DNA from 2 places in the Ciceribacter sp. L1K23 genome. Region 2 is predicted to be linked to the other one. Evidence: riboswitches for the same ligand, from Rfam matches in the RefSeq annotation. Region 2 holds a riboswitch; the other holds the start of a gene.
The links. A riboswitch is a leader RNA that binds a small molecule or an ion and turns the genes downstream of it on or off. The one in region 2 is predicted to bind S-adenosylmethionine.

Region 1: linked by a shared signal. The riboswitch ahead of metA (homoserine O-succinyltransferase) and the one ahead of J5J10_RS16135 (O-succinylhomoserine sulfhydrylase) in region 2 are both predicted to bind S-adenosylmethionine.

What each region holds. Positions count from the first base shown of each region.
Region 1 is NZ_JAGRRC010000001.1:3,864,554-3,875,097, reverse strand. Features, by position in the region: gene J5J10_RS18760 (ABC-F family ATP-binding cassette domain-containing protein) at 1-1,828, opposite strand, end outside; gene J5J10_RS18755 (thiamine diphosphokinase) at 1,832-2,485, opposite strand; gene J5J10_RS18750 (MoxR family ATPase) at 2,619-3,461, shown strand; SAM riboswitch at 3,521-3,598, shown strand; gene metA (homoserine O-succinyltransferase) at 3,688-4,611, shown strand; gene J5J10_RS18740 (GNAT family N-acetyltransferase) at 4,613-5,062, shown strand; gene J5J10_RS18735 (VWA domain-containing protein) at 5,069-6,256, shown strand; gene J5J10_RS18730 (aldose epimerase family protein) at 6,280-7,299, shown strand; gene J5J10_RS18725 (multidrug efflux SMR transporter) at 7,324-7,647, opposite strand; tRNA gene J5J10_RS18720 (tRNA-Gly) at 7,810-7,884, opposite strand; gene J5J10_RS18715 (prolyl-tRNA synthetase associated domain-containing protein) at 8,141-8,662, shown strand; gene trxA (thioredoxin) at 8,719-9,693, shown strand; gene J5J10_RS18705 (LON peptidase substrate-binding domain-containing protein) at 9,788-10,468, shown strand; gene J5J10_RS18700 (Trm112 family protein) at 10,475-10,544, shown strand, end outside.
Region 2 is NZ_JAGRRC010000001.1:3,340,647-3,351,190, forward strand. Features, by position in the region: gene J5J10_RS16120 (glycosyltransferase family 2 protein) at 1-183, shown strand, start outside; tRNA gene J5J10_RS16125 (tRNA-Gly) at 192-265, opposite strand; gene J5J10_RS16130 (2'-deoxycytidine 5'-triphosphate deaminase) at 314-1,411, opposite strand; SAM riboswitch at 1,484-1,562, shown strand; gene J5J10_RS16135 (O-succinylhomoserine sulfhydrylase) at 1,610-2,794, shown strand; gene apaG (Co2+/Mg2+ efflux protein ApaG) at 2,923-3,315, shown strand; gene J5J10_RS16145 (Hsp33 family molecular chaperone) at 3,331-4,320, opposite strand; gene argF (ornithine carbamoyltransferase) at 4,443-5,360, opposite strand; gene J5J10_RS16155 (aspartate aminotransferase family protein) at 5,372-6,577, opposite strand; gene J5J10_RS16160 (GcrA family cell cycle regulator) at 6,996-7,523, shown strand; gene phoB (phosphate regulon transcriptional regulator PhoB) at 7,639-8,322, opposite strand; gene phoU (phosphate signaling complex protein PhoU) at 8,340-9,053, opposite strand; gene pstB (phosphate ABC transporter ATP-binding protein PstB) at 9,095-9,856, opposite strand; gene pstA (phosphate ABC transporter permease PstA) at 9,921-10,544, opposite strand, start outside.

The sequences.
Region 1 (10,544 bases), 520 kb from region 2:
AACCCTCCAACTCCTCGCGCAGCATTTCGAGCTCAAGCCATTCCTCTTCCATGCGGGTGATGTCCGCCCGCAGCTTTTCCATCTCGGCTGCAAGCCGGTTGAAGGTCGCCGGGTCCTTCGTGAAGAGGTTCGGATCGGCCATCTTCGCCTCGCGCGCGGCGATCTCGGCTTCCGCCTTTTCCATCTCCTTCGGCAGGTTTTCGAGCGCGAACTTCTGCTTGTAGGAGAGCTTACCTTTGCCCTTGTTTCCGCTCTCCGAGGTGGCGGTCGAGTTTGCGCTCGCCTTGGCTTTTTCTGCTTTCTCCACCCGCTTCCGCTCGTCCTCGGCGCCCTTGCGCTGGGCCAGCATGTCGGAATAGCCGCCGGCATATTCGATCCAGCGACCGTCCGGCTCCTCCGGATTGGCGGGCGCGATGGTCGATGTCACGGTCCGGTCGAGAAAGTCGCGGTCGTGGCTGACGAGAATGACCGTGCCCGGGTATCCGGCCACGATTTCCTGTAGAAGGTCGAGCGTCTCGATGTCGAGGTCGTTGGTCGGTTCGTCGAGGATCAAGAGGTTCGAAGGCTTCGCCATGATCCGCGCCAGCATCAGCCGGGCGCGCTCGCCGCCCGAGAGATTCTTGATTGGCGTACGGGCCTGCTCAGGCTGGAACAGAAAGTCCTTCATGTAGCCTGTCACGTGCTTCTGCTCGCCATTGACCAAGAGGTTCTCGCCGCGCCCGTCCGTCAGGTAGTGCGCCAGCGTGTCCTCGAGGTTCAGGTCCTCGCGCTTCTGGTCGAGCACGGCAATCTCAAGATTGGTGCCAAGCTTGATCGTGCCGCCGTCCGGCTCCAGTTGCCCCGTCAACATTTTCAGGAGCGTCGTCTTGCCGGCACCGTTCGGGCCGACGAGGCCGATACAGTCGCCCCGATGGACGCGGATCGAGAATGGTGCAACGATCGTCCGCTCGCCATACGCCTTGGTGATCTTGTCGGCCTCGATGACCAGCTTGCCGCTTTCCCTGCCCTCGGCAACCGAAGCCTGGATCGTGCCCTGCGGCCCCTTGTGGCCGCGATACTGGGCACGGAGATCCTGGAGGTTTCCGAGCCGGCGCATGTTGCGCTTGCGCCGCGCGGTGACGCCATAGCGCAGCCAATGTTCCTCGCGCTCGATCTGCCGCCCGAGCTTGTGCTGCTCGATTTCCTCTTCTTCCAGCACCTTGTCGCGCCATTCCTCGAAATGGCCGAACCCCTTGTCGAGCCGGCGCGACAAGCCGCGATCAAGCCACACGGTCGCCGTCGACACCTTTTCGAGGAACCGTCGGTCGTGCGAGATCAGAACGAGAGCGCTGCGGCTCTGCTGCAATTCCCCTTCCAGCCATTCGATCGTCGGCAGGTCCAGGTGGTTGGTCGGCTCGTCGAGCAGAAGAATATCCGGCTCCGGAGCCAGCACCCTCGCAAGCGCCGCCCGGCGCGCCTCGCCACCGGAAAGGCTCTTCGGGTCTTCCTCGCCGGTGAGACCCAGATGCGAGAAAAGATAAGTAACCCGGTAAGGATCGTCGCCCGGCCCGAGCCCTGCTTCCGCATAGGCCTGCACGGTCGAATACCCGTCGAAATCGGGAGCCTGCTCCAGATAGCGGATGGTGGACGACGGATGGCGGAACACCTCGCCCGACTGCGCCTCCACCATCCCGGCCGCAATCTTCATCAGCGTCGATTTGCCGGAGCCGTTACGGCCGACAAGGCAGATGCGGTCGCCCGGCTCCACCTGGAGGCCGGCGCCGGCGAGCAACGGCGTGCCGCCGAAGGAAAGCTGGATGTCGTCGAGTTTCAGGATGGGAGGTGCCAAGGGCTAGACTCCGGAAAGATCATAGGGGCGGGCGAGCAGCATGGCCCGGCCACGGGAAAGGGAAAGCGAGATCGGACCCTCTGCGACATTGGATATCGTCCGCGACGACCCGAAGGTCAGGTTGAAATCCTGAAGCGGATAACGCGCGTTGCGGATCGTCAGTCCTTCCAGCGCCGTGAAACCGAGCACTGAAAACAGGGCGCCCCGTGGCAATTCGAGAATGAGTTCGCTGCCGTCGGCAAAGGGATAGGCCTCTTCCTCGCCGGAGGTCAGCACCACTTCATACCCGTCTTCGGCGAGACCCAGAGCATTCAGATAGTGCTGCAGCGCATGATCGGAACGCTCTCCGCCGAGCGCGCCGGCGAAGATCAGCCGTGTCGCACCGGCCGCGATCGCTTCGGCGACGGCGATTTCCCCGTCGGTCGCGGCCTTGGCAGCAGGATAGGTGCGCCGCTCGACGCCCGGAAAATGCGCGATAAGGGCGGCGTCGCTGCTGTCGAAATCGCCGACCCACAACTCCGGGACCACACCCAGGCTTGCCGCATGCCGCATGCCGCTGTCGGCCGCGATCACACGGCTGCCCTCCGTCAGCGACCGGAGGCGATCGGTGACGGTGAGGTGGCCGCCGAGCAACAGGGTGAACGAAGTCGATGTCATGCGCCTGCCCTTAGCGCATCTTCGCGCAAAAGGGAAAGACGAATGCGGCGTCGCCGGCGTCGGTGACGCCCTGCTTGCGCGGAACCGGTCGCGTCACTAGGTTTCAGCCGGAAACGAACGAGGCTCGGATACAATGCAGTTTACCGGCACCGCCGACTATATCGCCGACAAGGATCTGATGATCGCCGTCAACGCCGCGATCCGGCTGGAACGGCCGCTGCTGGTGAAAGGCGAACCCGGCACCGGCAAGACCGAACTCGCCAGGCAGGTTGCAAAAGCCCTCGGCCTTGATGTCATTGAATGGAACATCAAGTCGACCACCAAGGCCCAGCAGGGTCTCTACGAATACGATGCCGTGTCGCGCCTGCGCGACAGCCAGCTGGGCGACGAGCGGGTCAACGACGTTTCGAATTATATCCGCAAGGGCAAGCTCTGGCAGGCGTTCGCGGCAGGCCGCAAGGTCGTGCTGCTGATCGACGAGATCGACAAGGCCGACATCGAGTTCCCCAACGATCTGCTCCAGGAACTCGACCGCATGGAATTCCATGTCTACGAAACCGGCGAGACCGTGAAGGCGGAAGTGCGTCCGATTGTCATCATCACCTCCAACAACGAAAAGGAACTGCCGGATGCCTTCCTGCGCCGCTGCTTCTTCCACTATATCCGCTTTCCCGATGCCGACACGCTCGCCCGTATCGTCGACGTCCATTATCCGGGCATCCGGAGCGATCTGCTGCGCAACGCGCTCACGAGGTTTTATGAAATCCGCGAAACACCCGGACTGAAGAAGCGGCCCTCGACATCGGAAGCGCTCGACTGGATCCGCCTGCTGGTCGCCGACGAGGTCGATCCCGCCGATCTTCGTGGCGACGCCAGGCAGGCCCTGCCGAAGCTCCACGGCGCACTTCTGAAGAACGAGCAGGACGTGCATCTTTTCGAGCGGCTGGCCTTCATGGCCAGGCGCGAAAACCGGTAACCACGACCGCACTGCGGCAACGTTTTTCGTTGATTCGCGCGCCGGACGGGCGTAAATCAGCCTCTCCTCGTGGTGATTTGGCCGGCCGGCTTGCAGCCACGTTAAACAAGTCGCTAAAGGGCCGAGGCAAGTTCAAAGACTTTCCGAGGACCGGTGGCGATGAAGAAGCCGCCGGTGTTTTTGTATGTGCGGTCAGCGACCGCCATGGCAAGGGAAGTCGAACAACATGCCGATCAGGATACCCGATACACTGCCCGCCTTTGAAACCCTCGTTCACGAGGGTGTGCGGGTGATGACAGAAACGGTTGCCGTCCGCCAGGACATCCGCCCGCTTCAGATCGGGCTTCTCAATCTCATGCCGAACAAGATCAAGACCGAGATCCAGTTCGCACGGCTGATCGGCGCCTCGCCGCTTCAGGTGGAGCTGTCATTGGTGCGCATCGGCGGCCACAAGGCCAAGAACACGCCCGAGGAGCACCTGTTGTCCTTCTACCAGACCTGGGACGAGGTGAAGGACCGCAAGTTCGACGGCTTCATCATCACCGGCGCGCCGGTCGAGACCTTGCCGTTCGAGGAGGTCACCTACTGGCCGGAACTCGAACAGATCCTCGACTGGACCACGACGAACGTGCATTCGACCATGAACGTCTGCTGGGGCGCCATGGCGGCGATCTATCATTTCAACGGCGTGCCGAAGCACACGCTGAAGGAAAAGGCGTTCGGTGTTTACCGGCACCGCAATCTGGCGCCGTCGTCCGTCTATCTCAACGGCTTCTCCGACGACTTCCAGGTTCCCGTCTCGCGCTGGACCGAGGTTCGGCGCGCCGACATCGAAAAGGTGCCGGACCTGAAAATCCTGCTCGAATCGGACGAGATGGGCGTCTGCCTCGTACACGAGAAGCGGGCGAACCGCCTCTATATGTTCAATCACATCGAATACGACTCGACCTCTCTGGGCGACGAGTATTTCCGCGACAAGTCGGCGGGAGTCCCGATCAAGCTGCCGCACAACTATTTCCCGCACAACGACGACACGCTGACGCCGCTCAACCGCTGGCGCGGCCATGCGCACCTGTTGTTCGGCAACTGGATCAACGAGATCTACCAGATGACACCTTACGACCTGAACGAGATCGGCAAGGAGGTTTGAGATGACAGAGCCGGTGATACGACCCCTCCAGGCGGCCGACGAAGCCGAGTGGCGTCGCCTGTGGAAGGCCTATCTCGCCTTCTACGATACCGAACTCCCCGAGGAGATCTACGCCTCCACCTTCTCCCGCCTCATCGGCGGGGGCGCCAACGAGTATCGCGGCCTTCTCGCCCTCGTCGACGGCAAGCCCGTCGGCCTCGCGCACTATCTCTTCCACCGCTCCTGCTGGCATATCGACAATGTGTGTTACCTTCAGGATCTGTTTGCCGATCCGGACGTTAGGGGCGTGGGGATCGGCCGCGCGCTGATTGAGGCCGTCTACGAGAAGGCACAGGCGGAAGGGTCGAAGGAGGTCTACTGGATGACGCAGGAATTCAATTCCACCGCCCGCCGCCTCTACGACCGCATCGCGGAAAAGACACCCTTCATCGTCTACCAGCAAAACTTTTAGGCCTCGATGTTCGTCCCGTTCTTCCTCAGGCTGAAGGAGGCAGGCGTTCCCGTAACGCTTCGCGAATTCCTCGCCTTGCTGGAAGGCATGCGCACCGGCATCGCCGATTTCGACGTCGAGGCCTTCTATTTTCTCGCCCGCGCGACGCTGGTGAAGGACGAGCGCCACATCGACCGCTTCGATCGCGTCTTCTCCGAAATCTTCGGTGGGCTCGAGGCCCTGTCCGGCACCGGCGACGGGATCGAGCCGACGGACATCCCCGAGGAGTGGCTGCGCAAGCTCGCCGAGAAACACCTCTCCGACGAGGACAAGGCGCTTATCGAGTCGCTGGGTGGCTTTGACAAGTTGATGGAAACGCTGCGCCAGCGACTCGAGGAACAGAAAGGCCGCCATCAGGGCGGCTCGAAATGGATCGGCACGGCAGGCACCTCGCCCTTCGGCGCCTATGGCTACAATCCCGAAGGTGTGCGCATCGGCCAGGAGGGCTCGCGCCACCGCCGCGCCGTGAAGGTCTGGGACAGACGCGAGTTCCGCAATCTCGACGACACGGTCGAACTCGGCACCCGCAACGTTAAGGTGGCGCTGCGTAGGCTGCGCCGTTTCGTCCGCGAAGGCGCCGCCGAGGAATTCGATCTCCAGGGCACGATCCAGGCGACCGCAGAGCACGGCTATCTCGATGTGAAGACGCGCCCCGAGCGGCGCAACGCCGTCAAGCTGCTGATGTTCTTCGACATCGGCGGCTCGATGGACGATCACGTCCGGGGCGTCGAGGAACTGTTCTCGGCCGCCCGCGCCGAATTCCGCCACATGGACTACTTCTACTTCCACAACTGTCTATACGAACGCGTCTGGACCGACGCCCGCCGCCGCCAGGTCGATACGATCGCCACCGAAGACCTCATCCGCACCCATGGCCCGGACTACCGCGTAATCCTCGTCGGCGACGCCGCCATGAGCCCTTACGAGGTCAGCCAGCCCGGCGGCTCGGTCGAGCACTGGAACATCGAACCGGGCGCGGCATGGCTGAACCGGCTGACCGGCCATTTCCGCAAATGCCTCTGGCTCAATCCGTTGCGCGAGGACTATTGGGGCTATACGGCATCGGTCGGCATGATACGGTCGCTGATGAACGGCCGCATGTTTCCCTTGACGCTCGGCGGCCTGGAAACGGCGGCGCGCGAGCTGTCGCGTTGAACAAAAATTCTGGGAGAACCCGCATGAGCAGACCCTCCATCGAAACCTTTGGCACGACGCCCTCAGGCGAATCCGTCGGGCGCGTGCGTCTCGAAGGCGGCGGGCTCACGGCATCGATCGTCACCTGGGGCGCCGTGATCCAGGATCTGCGCCTTGCCCGTCACGACGCGCCGCTTGTGCTCGGTTTCGACACGCTGGACGCCTACTTGAAGCACTCCCCCTACTTCGGCGCGACTCCCGGCCGCTGCTCGAACCGCATCGCCGGCGGACGCTTCACGCTTGACGGCAGGAGCTACCAGCTTGAACTGAACGAAGGCGCCTATGGCCACCTGCATGGCGGTAGCGACTGCATCGCGGTGCGCAACTGGACGATCGCCGACCTCGCGAAGGATCGCGTCGTCCTTGAGATCACCGATCCCGATGGCCGCGCCGGCTATCCCGGCAACTGCACGGTCCGGGCGACCTATCACCTGAAGCCGGAGGGAACGCTGTCGGTCGTCTACGAAAGCACGACCGACGCGCCGACGCTCGCCAATATCTGCCAGCACAGCTATTTCAACCTCGACGGCCAGGATGACGCGCTCGGCCACGATCTGATGATCGCCGCTGATCACTATCTCCCGGTCGATAACAGGCTCATTCCGACCGGCGAGATCAAGCCGGTGGAGGGCACCGCCTTCGACTTCCGCAAGCTCACACAGATGAAGCGCTTCGACGGCGACGCCCAGGTCCGCTACGACCACAATTTCTGCCTCTCCGCGAAGCGGCAGGCAAAGCGGAGCATCGCGCTTGCACGCAGCATCAATTCCGGCGTGTCGATGGAGGTCCGGACCACTGAACCTGGCGTGCAGTTCTACGCCGGAGTCTATCTCGACGTCCCTGTCCCCGGCCTCGAAGGCCGCAAATATGGCCCCTTTGCCGGCTTCTGCCTGGAAACCCAGACCTGGCCGGACGCCATCAATCACGAGAATTTCCCGAACGCCATCCTGCGGCCCGGCGAAGTTCTCCGCCAGGAAACCGACTACGTCTTCTCGAAGACCTGACGAACAGGCGACACCGGGGCGGAGTTAGTGCGACGGGCTGGCGAGTTTCATCAGCACCAGCCCGCTGATGATCAGGACGGCGGCGAGTATGCGGACAAGACCCGCAGGCTCGCCGAGCACCGCGATCCCGACGGTAAAGGCGCCGACGGCGCCGATGCCGGTCCAGATCGTATAGGCGGTCCCGAGCGGCAGGCTGCGCATGGAAAGCGACAGCAGCGCAAAGCTCACGATCATCGCCGCGACCGTCACCAGCGTGGGAACGACGCGCGTAAAACCGTCCGACTGTTTCATGGAGAAGGCCCACAGGATTTCGAACAGTCCTGCGGCGAAAAGATAGATCCAGGCCACGATTTTCTCCCGGTCAAGCAACCGGGCCGTCCCGGACATCTGCCCTTGAAGGGGGAGGACGTGGCCTCGCACACAACTATGTGGGGGTTTCCGGACGCGAGATCAAGAACACTTGAGACGTCGTCATCGACGCGGTTTCGATCAGAATATCGGGAGGAAAATTGGAGCGGGTGAAGCGATTCGAACGCTCGACCCCAACCTTGGCAAGGTTGTGCTCTACCCCTGAGCTACACCCGCTCACAGCGACGATCCGGGGGTAGTCGGTGGATCGAAGGTCACCGCGTTGCGGCGACGGGCGCTATATGGCTCAGTCCTTTTTCAAATGCAACAAGGAAATGACGAATCCGCGGAGAAAAAATTCATTGGTCCGAAAAGTCCCGGCAAACGCCCGGAAAACGGGGCACGCCAATGATTGCCAACCGCGCTCGCGGATCGTATCACCTCCACGCGCCTCCTTCCGGAAGCGCTGATGCAGCAGGCCGAAGGAACGAGAATGACCGACACCAGCGAAACCATCCCTCCGAAGACAGCCGAGGATCTCTTCCGCTTCCTCGACGACCTCGGGATCAGCCACAAGACGAAGTATCATCCCCCGGTCTTCACCGTCGCCGAATCGGTCTCGCTGCGCGACGAAATTCCCGGCGGCCATACGAAGAACCTGTTCGTGAAAGACAAGAAGGACAACTTCTTCCTTCTGACGGTCGAGGAAAACGCGTCCGTCGACCTGAAGACCGTGCACACGCTGATCGGCGCGGCGAGCAAGGTGTCATTCGGAAAACCGGAAAAGCTGATGGAGTATCTCGGCGTCATTCCGGGCTCTGTCACCGCCTTCGGCGCCATCAACGATACCGGCCATAACGTGACCTTCGTGCTCGATGCCGATCTGATGCGGGAGGAGATCATCAACTGCCATCCGCTCTCCAACGACGCCACCACCTCGATCGCCCGCGACGATCTTATTCGCTTCATGGAGGCGACGGGTCACACCCCGCTTGTCTTGAAAGTCACGGCCTGACATACGATCTTAGCGGCAACAGCCGGCGGCGGCCGAAAGAACACCGGGAGACCATCATGAGCGACAGCAACAACCCCTACGGCGGCGGCTACGGCGGCCAGATGACGGCCCAGGCTCGATTCTCAGAGGCACCGGCGGCTGCTGCGGGCGCAAGCCACGTGAAGGACACCACCACGGCCGGCTTTGCCAAGGACGTGATGGAAGAATCCCGACGGCAGCCGGTTCTGGTCGATTTCTGGGCACCATGGTGCGGCCCCTGCAAGCAGCTCGCACCGGTGATCGAGAAGGTCGTGAACGAGGCCGGCGGCCGGGTGAAGCTCGTCAAGCTCAACATTGACGACCATCCCTCCATTCCAGGCCAGCTCGGCATCCAGTCGATCCCCGCAGTCGTCGCTTTCGTCGATGGCCGCCCGGTCGACGGCTTCATGGGCGCGGTTCCCGAAAGCCAGGTACGCCAATTCATCGACCGTATCGCCGGTCCCGATGCCGGTGACGCCGGCGCGGCCGAGATCGAGGGTGCGCTCGAGGAAGCCCGCACGCTTCTTGCGGAAGGTGCTGTGCAGGAGGCTGCCCAGCTTTTCGGTGCCGTCCTCCAGGCAGACCCTCAGAATGCCGGCGCCTATGCCGGCATGGCCGAATGCATGATCGCCGCCAACCAGCACGCGCGCGCCAGCGAATTGCTGGCCAACGCGCCGGAAGAGCTGGCGAACGATCCAGCCGTCCAGGCGGTCAGGAAAAAGCTCGAGCTCTATGAGGAAGCCCGCAAGCTCGGCGATCCCGCGGCTCTTGAGCACGCCCTGGCGCTGAACCCCGACGACCACGAATCGCGCATGAAACTCGCCAAGATCCGCAATGTCGAGGGCAAGCGCGACGAGGCGGCCGACCACCTCTTGCTGATTATGAAGCGTGACCGCACCTTCGACGACGACGGCGGGCGCCGCCAGTTGCTCGAATTCTTCGACGCCTGGGGACCGAAGGACCCTGCCACGATCGCGGCTCGGCGAAAGCTGTCGTCCATCCTCTTCTCGTGACGCCGCGGCACCCTATCTAGCGATGGGACCTGCGTGGTGACAGGACGATGGGACGGTACGGCTCGGTCCCCGGAGCCGAAAGGACGTAAACAGGATGCAAGTCGGAAACGCACGCTATCTGGGCGCCGATGACCTCCCGGAGACATTGCCGGTCTTTCCGCTGGGCGGTGCGCTCCTTTTGCCCGCCGGCCAGCTCCCCCTGAACATTTTCGAGCCCCGCTATCTGGCGATGATAGATGCCGCGATCGCCACGGACCGGCTGATCGGCATGGTGCAACCCTCTCTCACCGAACCGTCGGAAGGCGAGACCGCGTCGCAGCGTCCTCCGCTCGCGACCGTCGGCTGCATCGGCCGCATCACCGCGCTCTCGGAGACCGGAGATGGGCGCTACATCATCTCGCTCAGCGGCATTTGCCGTTTCCGGCTTCTCGATGAAACGACGAAAAGCGAACCCTATCGCACGTTCCGGATCGTTCCCTTCATCTCCGACCTGACCTGCGAGGACGAGGAAGCGACCGTCAACCGTACGGCGCTGCTGGCCGCTTTCAGGGCCTACCTGATGGCCAACAAGCTTGAGGCCGACTGGGAGAGCGTCGAACGGGCGAGCAACCTCACCCTCGTCAACTCCCTCTCGATGATGTCACCCTTCGGTCCGGCCGAGAAGCAGGCCCTGCTGGAGGCGCCGGACCTGAAGACCAGGGCGGAAACGCTGATCGCCATCACCGAAATCGTGCTCGCCCGCAATTTCGGCGACGCCGACAATATTCTGCAGTGAGGTAACATGGACACGGACCTCGGCAAGGGCGGCGTCGACACCAAACTGCTCGACCTGCTCGTCTGTCCGCTGACCA
Region 2 (10,544 bases):
CTCTACTGGATGATGATGGCCGCCGCCGCCTGGCGCGCCGTCTACGACCTCCGCCGGCGACCGTTCCATTGGGCGAAGACGCCGCACAAGCCGGTGGTGGTGGGGCAAGGGGCGTCATCAACCGAACCCCCACAAAAATTGAAGTGGCCGAGGCTGTGGCGGCGGCAAAAGGCAGATGCTTAAATGACAGCTGGAGCGGGTGAAGGGAATCGAACCCTCGTATTCAGCTTGGGAAGCTGCTGCTCTACCATTGAGCTACACCCGCTTGCGGCTCTGTCTCTAGCAGGAACAACGGTCCCGCTTCAAGATCAAATCAGGGCGCGCGGAAATGCTTGGAGAGCTTCAGGCCCTGCGCCTGGTAGTTCGAGCCGAGACCGCTGCCGTAGAGGCCTTCCGGTGGTTCGAGCATGTGTTCGTAGACGAGGCGTCCGATGATCTGGCCGTGTTCGAGGATGAAGGGCACCTCGTGGCTGCGCACTTCGAGCACCGCCCGGCTGCCGGCGCCGCCGGCGCCCGCGTGGCCGAAACCGGGGTCGAAGAAGCCGGCATAATGCACGCGGAATTCGCCGACCAGCGGATCGAAGGGCGTCATCTCGGCGGCATAGAGCGGCGGCACGTGCACCGCCTCGTTGGACACGAGGATATAGAATTCGTCCGGATCGAGGATCAGCTCGTCGCGGCCGCGCGAATAGAGCGGCTCCCAGAAGTCGAGCACGTCGTGGGCGGCCTTCCTGTCGACGTCGATGACAGAGGTATGGTGCTTGCCGCGATAGCCGATCAGGCCTTCGGGACCCGAGCCCTTGAGATCGATGGAAAGCGCGATGCCGCCGCCCGACACGTTCGGCGCATCCGCCGCCACCAGCGTCTCCGCGGCGTGCAGGTCGACGAGTTCCTGCTCGCCGAGCAGGGCATGACCCTTGCGGAAGCGGATCTGCGACAGGCGCGAGCCGCGGCGCACGATGATCGGGAATGTGCGCGGCGAGATCTCCAGGTAGAGCGGACCCTTGTAGCCGGCCGGCACCTTGTCGAATTCCTGGGCATAGTCGACCATCACGCGGGTGAAGATGTCGAGGCGCCCCGTGGAGCTCTTCGGGTTGGCAGAGGCGGAGATGTCGCCGGGCAGGTCGAGGCTTTCCATCAGCGGCACGATGTAGACGCAGCCGGTTTCGAGCACCGCGCCGTTTTCGAGGTCGATCTCGTGCAGCGTCAGGCGTTCCAGCTTGTCGGCGACCGTGCTGGAACGGCCGGGCATGAAGCTGGCGCGCACGCGCAGCGCCTTGGAGCCGAGACGGAGATCGAGGCTTGCCGGTTGGATCTGGTCGTGATCGAGCATGGCTTCGCTCAGAAGCTGGCCGCGCCCGAACAGTTCGCCGATCGCCCGGTCGGCCAGAATGCCCGCGTTTCTCGTCATGTCTTCGTTCCTATTTGGCGCGACAAAACCAAAGTCGAGGAATTGACGCAAGCCTGCATCAGGCGTATTGCAGCCTTATCCCGTGGTGATTTGGCCGGTCGGCTTGCAGCCACGTTAAACAAATGGCTAAAAAGACCGGGTCGATAGAACCGGTCTGCATTTGCGACCGGTTTTTTTGTGTCTGAAAGGCCAGACGGCATGAGCAAGAATTGGCGTCCCGCAACCCGCCTCGTCCATGGGGGAACGCTTCGTTCCCAGTTCGGTGAAACCTCCGAAGCGATCTACCTGACGCAGGGCTTCGTCTACGACACGGCGGAAGCCGCCGAGGCCCGCTTCAAGGGCGAGAATGACGGCTTCATCTACGCACGCTACGGCAGCCCGACCAACGACATGTTCGAAAAGCGCATGTGCCTGCTGGAAGGCGCCGAGGATGCGCGCGCCACGGCGTCCGGCATGGCCGCCGTTTCCGCCGCGATCCTGAGCCAGGTGAAGGCCGGCGACCACATTGTCGCCGCACGCGCCCTGTTCGGGTCCTGCCGTTGGGTGGTCGAGACGCTGGCGCCGAAATACGGCGTCGAATGCACGCTCGTCGACGGACGCGACCTGAAGGCCTGGGAAGCGGCGATCCGCCCCAACACCAAGGTGTTCTTCCTCGAAAGCCCGACGAACCCCACGCTGGAAGTGGTCGACATCGCGGGCGTCGCGAAGCTCGCCAATCAGGTTGGCGCCAAGGTCGTGGTTGACAATGTGTTCGCCACGCCGCTGTTCCAGAAGCCGCTGGAGCTTGGCGCCCACGTCGTCGTCTATTCCGCCACCAAGCACATCGACGGACAGGGCCGCTGCCTTGGCGGCGTCGTGCTCTCCGACAAGGAGTGGATCGACGAGAACCTGCACGATTACTTCCGCCATACCGGCCCGGCCATGTCGCCGTTCAATGCCTGGACGCTGCTGAAGGGCATCGAGACGCTGCCGCTCAGGGTGAAGCAACAGACCGAGAATGCCGCGAAGATCGCCGATTTCCTTGCAAACCATCCGAAGGTCGCCCGCGTCATCTATCCGGGCCGCGCCGACCATCCGCAGGCCGATATCATCGCCCGTCAGATGACGGGTGGCTCGACGCTGGTGGCGATCGAGATGAAGGGCGGCAAGCAGGCGGCATTCGGCCTGCAGAACGCGCTGGAGGTCGTGAAGATCTCCAACAATCTCGGCGACGCCAAGAGCCTGATCACCCATCCGGCGACGACGACGCACAAGAACTTGTCGGAGGAGGCGCGCGCCGAGCTCGGCATTTCGAGCGGTCTCGTGCGCTTGTCCTGCGGTATCGAGGACAGCGAGGATCTGGTCGAGGATTTCGCGCGCGCGCTCGACAAGATACCGGGCTGACGGCATCGGACGGGCGAGCCTAGGCTCGCCCGGGCATGCTGCCTCACCGCTTCTTGCGCCGGGCTTCCTTGATTTTGGCCTGATCGTGTAGAATATGCTGATTGATCAGCGATGTGAGGTGAGCCCGAATGTATCGTGCCGTGACCCGCGACATAGAGGTCATCGTGGAGCCGTTTTATCTGGAGGAGCAATCCGATCCGGACGACGGCCGCTATGTCTGGGGCTACAAGGTCGTGATCGTCAACCATTCGCGCGAGCCGGTTCGCCTGGTGCAGCGCTACTGGCACATCACCGACCAGAACGGCCAGGTCGACGAGGTAAGCGGTCCGGGGGTCGTGGGCGAGCAGCCGCGGCTTCGTCCGGGCGACACCTACGAATACTCCTCCGGCTGCCCGCTCGACACGCCGTCGGGCATGATGTTCGGCCATTACCAGATGCAGACCGACGAGGGCCGTCTGTTCGAGGTGGCGATCCCGGCATTCTCGCTCGATACGCCGGGTCTCGCGCGCGTCCTGAACTGAGGCCGGCCGAACCGGTCAGGCGTTTTCCAGTTCCGACACCGGATAGGTGTAGGTGGTCGAGCAGAACTCGCAGGTGACGCCGATCGCGCCGTCTTCCTGGCTGGCCTCGATCTCCTCGGCCGAGAAGCCCTGCAAAACGCCCTTGATCTTCTCCCGCGAACAGCTGCACCGGTCGTAGACGCCGTTGGGCTCATAGACGCGAACGCCGCGCTCGTGGAACAGCCGGAACAGCAGTCGCTCGATTCCGACCTGCGGATCGGTCAGCTCGTCGGCATCGACGGTATCGACCAGCAGGCGGGCTTCCGCCCAGCCGTCGTCCTCGGCGTGATCGTTGTCGCGGTCATCGCCGTCGCCGCCATGCAGGTCCGGATGGCGCATGCGCTCCGGCGCCTCTGGCAGGAACTGGGCGATAAGGCCGCCGGCACGCCAGGCATGGCGCGGCTTGCCGGTCTGGTCGCGATCATAGAGTTCGGCGACGCCGAGGCGCACGCGGGTCGGGATCTGCTCCGACTGGCGGAAATAGACGCCGGCGATCTCCTCAAGCGACGAGCCGTCGAGCGGCACGATGCCCTGATAGGGCTGCATGAAGCTGCCCTGGTCGATGGTGAAGGCGAGAACGCCGGTGCCGAGCAGCTTTTCCGGAGAGGCTTCACCGGCCGCGACGGCGCTCGCGACAGCTTCCTCGTCGAAACGGGCGTAGGCGCGGACGTTCTCCGGCGTGGTGAAATCGGCGACCAGAAGATCGACGGGACCGTCGGTCTTGGTCTGCACCGTGAACTTGCCCTCGAACTTCAGCGAGGTTCCGATCAGCACCGTCAAAACGATCGTCTCGGCCAGCAGCCGTGCTACGGCCGGCGGATAGTCGTGGCGGTCGAGGATGCTGTTGAGCAGCGGTCCGAGCTGCACCGCGCGGCCGCGCACGTCGAGGCCTTCGACCTGGAACGGAACGACCCTGTCGTCACCGGCGAAACCGAATTCGCCAAGCTCTACTGTTCTGTCTGCCATGCTTTGGTAACTCCCGGCGCCACGGCGCCAAACGAAAAGGGGCTGGCACCCCAGATTTTACCGCACACATGGGGAACCGGCGCCAAAAGGTCAAGCGCCGGACCGTTTCCTAGGCACCGGTGTCAGATCGCGCCGAGGCACCAGGCGAGGATCGACTTCTGCGCGTGCAGACGGTTCTCCGCCTCGTCGAAGACGACCGACTGCGGACCGTCGATCACGTCGTCGGTGACCTCCTCGCCGCGGTGCGCGGGCAGGCAGTGCATGAACAGCGCGTCGGCGTTGGCCTTCTTCATCAGTTCGACGTTGACCTGGAAGGGCTGGAACACGTTGTGTCCGCGAGCCTTGTGCTCGAGGTTCATCGATACCCAGGTGTCGGTGATGACGGCATCGGCGCCGGCAACGGCCCGGTCGGCATCATGGCACAGCATGATCTCGCCGCCATTGTTCCGCGCCCAGTTGAGGATCTTGTCGTCAGGCTCCGACCCCATGGGCACCGCCATGTTCATCCGGTAGCCGAAACGCGCAGCACCCTCGACCAGCGAATGCAGCACGTTGTTGCCATCGCCGGTCCACGCGAGCGTCTTGCCTTTCACCGGGCCGCGATGCTCCTCGATGGTCATGATGTCGGCCATGATCTGGCAGGGATGGGTAAGATCGGTCAGCGCATTGATGACGGGCACAGTGGCGTGCTCCGCCATTTCCAGCAGGCGGTTGTGATCGGTCGTCCGGATCATGATCGCGTCCACGTAGCGCGACAGGACCTTCGCGGTGTCGCCGATCGTCTCGGCCCGGCCGAGCTGCATTTCGGTGCCGGAGAGAAACAGCGTCTCGCCGCCGAGCTGGCGCATACCGACATCGAAAGAGACGCGGGTGCGGGTGGATGGCTTCTCGAAGATCATCGCCAGCATCTTGCCGGCGAGCGGCTTGCCGGCCGTGCCGGCCTTGGTGTCGCGCTTGCGGCCGATCGCGTCGTCCAGCATCAGCCGGAGATCGGAAGAGGAAACAGCCGAGAGATCGAGAAAATGTTTTGGAGATGCCATTGGTCCACCCGTCAGCCCTGAAGGCTCTTCTTTTCATTCGCCGCCGTCAGGCTTTCGGCAGCCCGTTCGATCCGACGCAGGCCCTCGCGTGCCTCTTCTGCCGTCAGCGTCAGCGGCGGCAGCAGCCGGATGACGTTGTCGCCGGCCGAGACACTGAGCATGTGCTCGCCGCGCATGGCCAGCAGCAGGTCGGCGGACGGGCAGGCGGCCTTGATACCGAGCATGAGCCCCTCGCCGCGAATATCCTCGATCACATCGGGATAGCGATCCTTGAGCGCGGCAAGACCCTGGCGCAGCACCAGTGCCACATCCTGCACATTGCGCAGGAAGCCATCGGCGAGCACGACGTCGAGCACAGCGTTGCCGACAGCCATGGCAAGCGGATTGCCGCCATAGGTCGTGCCATGGGTGCCGGCCTTCATACCCGCGGCCGCCTCGTCGGTCGCAAGGCAGGCGCCGAGCGGGAAGCCGCCACCGATGCCCTTGGCGACCGCCATGATATCGGGCGTGATGCCGGCCCATTCATGGGCGAAGAGTTTTCCGGTCCGGCCGACGCCGCTTTGCACCTCGTCGAGGATGAGCAGCAGGCCGTTCTCGTCGCAGATATCACGGAGTGCGCGAAGGAATTCGTTCGGCACGACGCGGATGCCGCCTTCGCCCTGCACCGGCTCGATCAGTATGGCGGCGGTTTCGTCGGTGATCGCAGCCTTCACCGCGTCGAGGTCGCCGAATGGCACCTGGTCGAAGCCGGCGGCCTTGGGGCCGAAGCCTTCGAGATACTTGGCCTGGCCCCCGGCCGCGATTGTCGCGATCGTACGGCCGTGGAAGGCGCCCTCGAAGGTGATGATGTGAAAGCGCTCGGGATTGCCGCGCGCGAAATGGTAGCGTCGCGCGGTCTTGATCGCGCATTCCAGCGCCTCGGCACCGGAATTGGTGAAGAACACCTTGTCCGCGAAGGTCGCCGACGTCAGCCGTTCGGCAAGCTTTTCCTGGCCCGGCACGTCATAGAGGTTCGACAGGTGCCAGAGCTTGTCCGCCTGGTTCTTCAACGCCTCGACGAGATGCGGGTGCGCGTGGCCGAGCGAGTTGACGGCGATGCCAGCGGCGAAATCCAGATAGCGTTCGCCGGTCTCGGTCACGAGCCAGACGCCTTCCCCTCGCTCGAAGCGCAGCGGTGCGCGCATGTAGGTCTGATAGAGCGGGGATGCCTCGGCCATGGCGCGGAACTCCTTCGGCAGGCGGGGATTGAGACGGAGGGATGACAACCGGTTGGAAGTGCCGGAAATCAAAATGCCGCCTTGCGGCGGCGCCCGCACTATCTCCATTTCCTCCCTTGCTGTCAACAAAACACCGCATTCGCGGGCTTGTTGGCGAAGCGTGTGAGAAAACCCTCGCCAAGGGTAAAATTTGCTCTTGAAACGCGTCGGGAAGCAAGTTGGGGAAAACTTTAAAATCGATTCCCGATGATTCCGCCGACTCTTGTCACGGAGTCAGGCTCACACTAGGTTAATCGTCAATTACTAGACTGCATGCGGCGGAACTAGTCACCGACAGTATCGAAGTTATTTTTGTTTCGGAACCCTCCGAAGCAGCGGTGATGGATTCTGTCATCAATGCTACAGGCGGAGAGCAGGCATGAACTGGACGGATGAGCGCGTCGAAAGGCTCAAGAAATTATGGGCCGAAGGTCTGAGCGCGAGCCAGATCGCGGCGCAGTTGGGCGGAGTGAGCCGCAACGCGGTGATCGGCAAGGTTCACCGTCTCAACCTGCCCGGGCGCGTCAAGGCGGGTGGAACGAGTTCGGTCGCACGGGCGACGAAGCGTCCCGCCGCACCGCAGCGGTCCCAGACCTTCAACCCGCGTCCGGTCGCTGCCCGCCCGGCTGCACGGCCCGCCAACGCCCTCGTTTCGAAGGATGGCGCCGAGTTCGAGGGCGTCGAGGAAACCCGCTTCTCGCCGGCCAACGACGTGATCGTTCCGATCTCTAAGAAGCTGATTTTGACAGAGCTGACCGAGCGCACCTGCAAATGGCCGATCGGCGATCCGACCAAGGACGATTTCCATTTCTGCGGGTGCGAGGCCCTCGACGCATCGCCCTACTGTAGCTACCACGGCAAGCTGGCCTACCAGCCGGTGTCGGAGCGTCGCAAGCAGGCGCGCTGATCCGTCAGAATCCTGATTTTCAAAGGGCCTTCGGGCCCTTTTTCATGTCCGCATCCGGTCATGGAAAAGGCCGCTCTCGACGAGCGGCCTTTCGGGATGTGGGGATCGGCAGGCTTCAGGCTTCCATCGAGTAGCCGGCGCCGCGCACGGTGCGGATCACATCCTGCATGTTCGAGAAGTTCAGAGCCTTGCGCAGGCGTCCGACATGCACGTCGACGGTCCGTTCGTCGACATAGATGTCGTGACCCCAAACGCCATCCAGCAATTGCGAGCGCGAGAAGACGCGGCCGGGCGAGGCCATCAGGAATTCGAGGAGGCGGAATTCCGTCGGGCCGAGGCGGACTTCGCGGCTCTTACGGTGGACCCGGTGGGTTTCGCGGTCGAGCTCGATATCGCCGCAGCGAAGCACGCTGGAGAGCACTTCCGGCTTGGCCCGGCGCAGCATCGCCTTGACACGGGCCATCAGTTCCGGCGTCGAGAACGGCTTGACGACATAGTCGTCGGCGCCGGTCGAAAGGCCACGGACGCGCTCGCTTTCCTCGCCGCGGGCCGTCAGCATGATGATCGGCAGGCGCTCGGTTTCGGGTCGCATGCGCAGGCGTCGGCAAAGCTCGATGCCCGAGACCCCAGGAAGCATCCAGTCAAGGATAAGAAGATCCGGCACGCGCTCCTGGAGGCGAAGTTCCGCCTCGTCTCCGCGCAGGATCGTTTCCACCTCATAGCCTTCCGCTTCGAGATTGTAGCGCAGGAGGACGCTCAGGGCCTCCTCGTCCTCGACGACGGCAATCTTCGGCTGCATGTCTTCGTCCGCCCTGCTTATTCCGTGACCGCACCGAGCGAGGACGTCAGGTCTTCCTTAGGCCGTTCGCCCTCCGGCTGGGAGCCGGTGGTCATGTAGTAAATGGTTTCCGCGATGTTGGTCGCATGGTCTCCGCAGCGCTCCAGGTTCTTGGCGCAGAACAGGAGGTGCGTGCAGGTGGTGATGTTGCGCGGGTCTTCCATCATGTAGGTCAGGAGTTCGCGGAACAGCGAGGTGTAGACGGCGTCGATTTCGTCATCGCGGTCGCGGATCGACTTGGCCTTCTCGGCCGAGCGCGTCGTGTAGACGTCGAGCACTTCCTTGAGCTGAACGAGGACCAGTTCGCAGAGATGTTCGAGACCGCGGCCGAGCTTGCGCGGCACACCGGTGCCCTGCACCGCCATAACGCGCTTGGCGTTGTTCTTGCCCATGTCGCCGACGCGTTCCAGATCGTTGGCGATCCTGAGAGCACCGATGATCTCGCGCAGGTCGGCAGCGACCGGCTGGCGACGGGCGATGGTGACGATCGCCTTGTCGCCGATCTCGCGCTCGATGGCGTCCATGACTACGTCGTCGGAGATTACTTTCTGGGCGAGAGCGGCATCGGAATTCACGAGGGCGCGGACGCTGTCGGCGACCATCTGCTCCGCCATGCCGCCCATCTCGGAGATGCGCCGGATGAGGTATTTCAGTTCCTCATCGAAGGCCGATAAGATGTGTGTGGAAGACATTTTATGAGTTTCCTGTTCTTGAAACGAGCGCGTGAGGAGGATCAGCCGAAGCGACCCATGATGTAATCCTGCGTGCGCTGATCGTCCGGATTGGTGAACATCTTGTCGGTGTCGTTCTCCTCGACGAGTTCGCCGAGGTGGAACATGGCGGTGCGCTGAGACACGCGGGCTGCCTGCTGCATCGAGTGGGTGACGATAACGATGGTGAAATTGGTCCTGAGTTCGTGGATCAGTTCCTCGACCTTGGCGGTCGCGATCGGGTCGAGCGCCGAGCAGGGCTCGTCCATCAGGATCACTTCAGGGCTCACCGAGATGGCGCGGGCGATGCAGAGACGCTGCTGCTGGCCGCCGGAGAGACCGGTGCCGGGCGCGTCGAGGCGGTCCTTCACCTCGTTCCAAAGGCCGGCCTTCTGCAGCGCGGAGGCGACGATGTCGTCGAGGTCCGACTTCTTGCGGGCAAGACCGTGGATGCGCGGGCCGTAGGCGACGTTCTCGTAGATCGACTTCGGGAACGGGTTCGGCTTCTGGAACACCATGCCTACCTTGGCGCGCAGCTGCACCGGATCGACCTTCGGGTCGTAGATGTTTTCACCGTCGATCAGGATCGTGCCGTCGACGCGGCAGCTCGCGATCGTGTCGTTCATGCGGTTGATGCACCGCAGGAAGGTCGACTTGCCGCAGCCCGACGGGCCGATGAAGGCCGTCACGGAACGGGGGCGGATCTCGATGTCCACGTCCTTGATCGCATGCTTGTCGCCGTAGAACACCTGAACCTTGCGGGCCGAGATCTTCGTTTCATTCATGATTGCAGCTTTCGTCGTGGTCGTAGTGATTGTGGTCGGCATGTTACTCATCTGTCAGCCCCTCTTACCAGCGACGCTCGAAACGGCGGCGGAGAATGATTGCGATCAGGTTCATCAGCACCAGGAAGACCAGCAGCACGATGATCGCACCGGATGCCCGTTCGACAAAGGCCGGGTCGCCGCGCTGGGTCCAGTTGTAGACCTGGACGGGCAGCGCCGATGCCGGATCGAAGAAGCCCTCCGGCGGTCCGGCCGGATATTCGCGGACGAAGGCGACCATGCCGATCAGGAGAAGCGGCGCGGTCTCGCCGAGCGCCTGGGCCAGGCCGATGATCGTGCCGGTCAGGATGCCGGGCATGGCGAGCGGCAGCACGTGATGGAAGATCGACTGCATCTTCGAGGCGCCGACGCCGAGTGCGGCATCGCGGATCGACGGCGGAACCGCCTTCAGCGCGGCGCGCGTGGCGATGATGATCGTCGGCAGCGTCATCAGCGTCAGCACGAGGCCGCCGACGACCGGTGCCGATTGCGGCAGGCCGGCGAAGTTGATGAAGACGGCGAGACCGAGGATACCGAAGACGATCGACGGAACCGCCGCCAGGTTGGCGATGTTCACTTCGATCAGGTCGGTGATCTTGTTCTGCGGCGCGAACTCCTCGAGGTAGATCGACGCGGCGACACCGAGCGG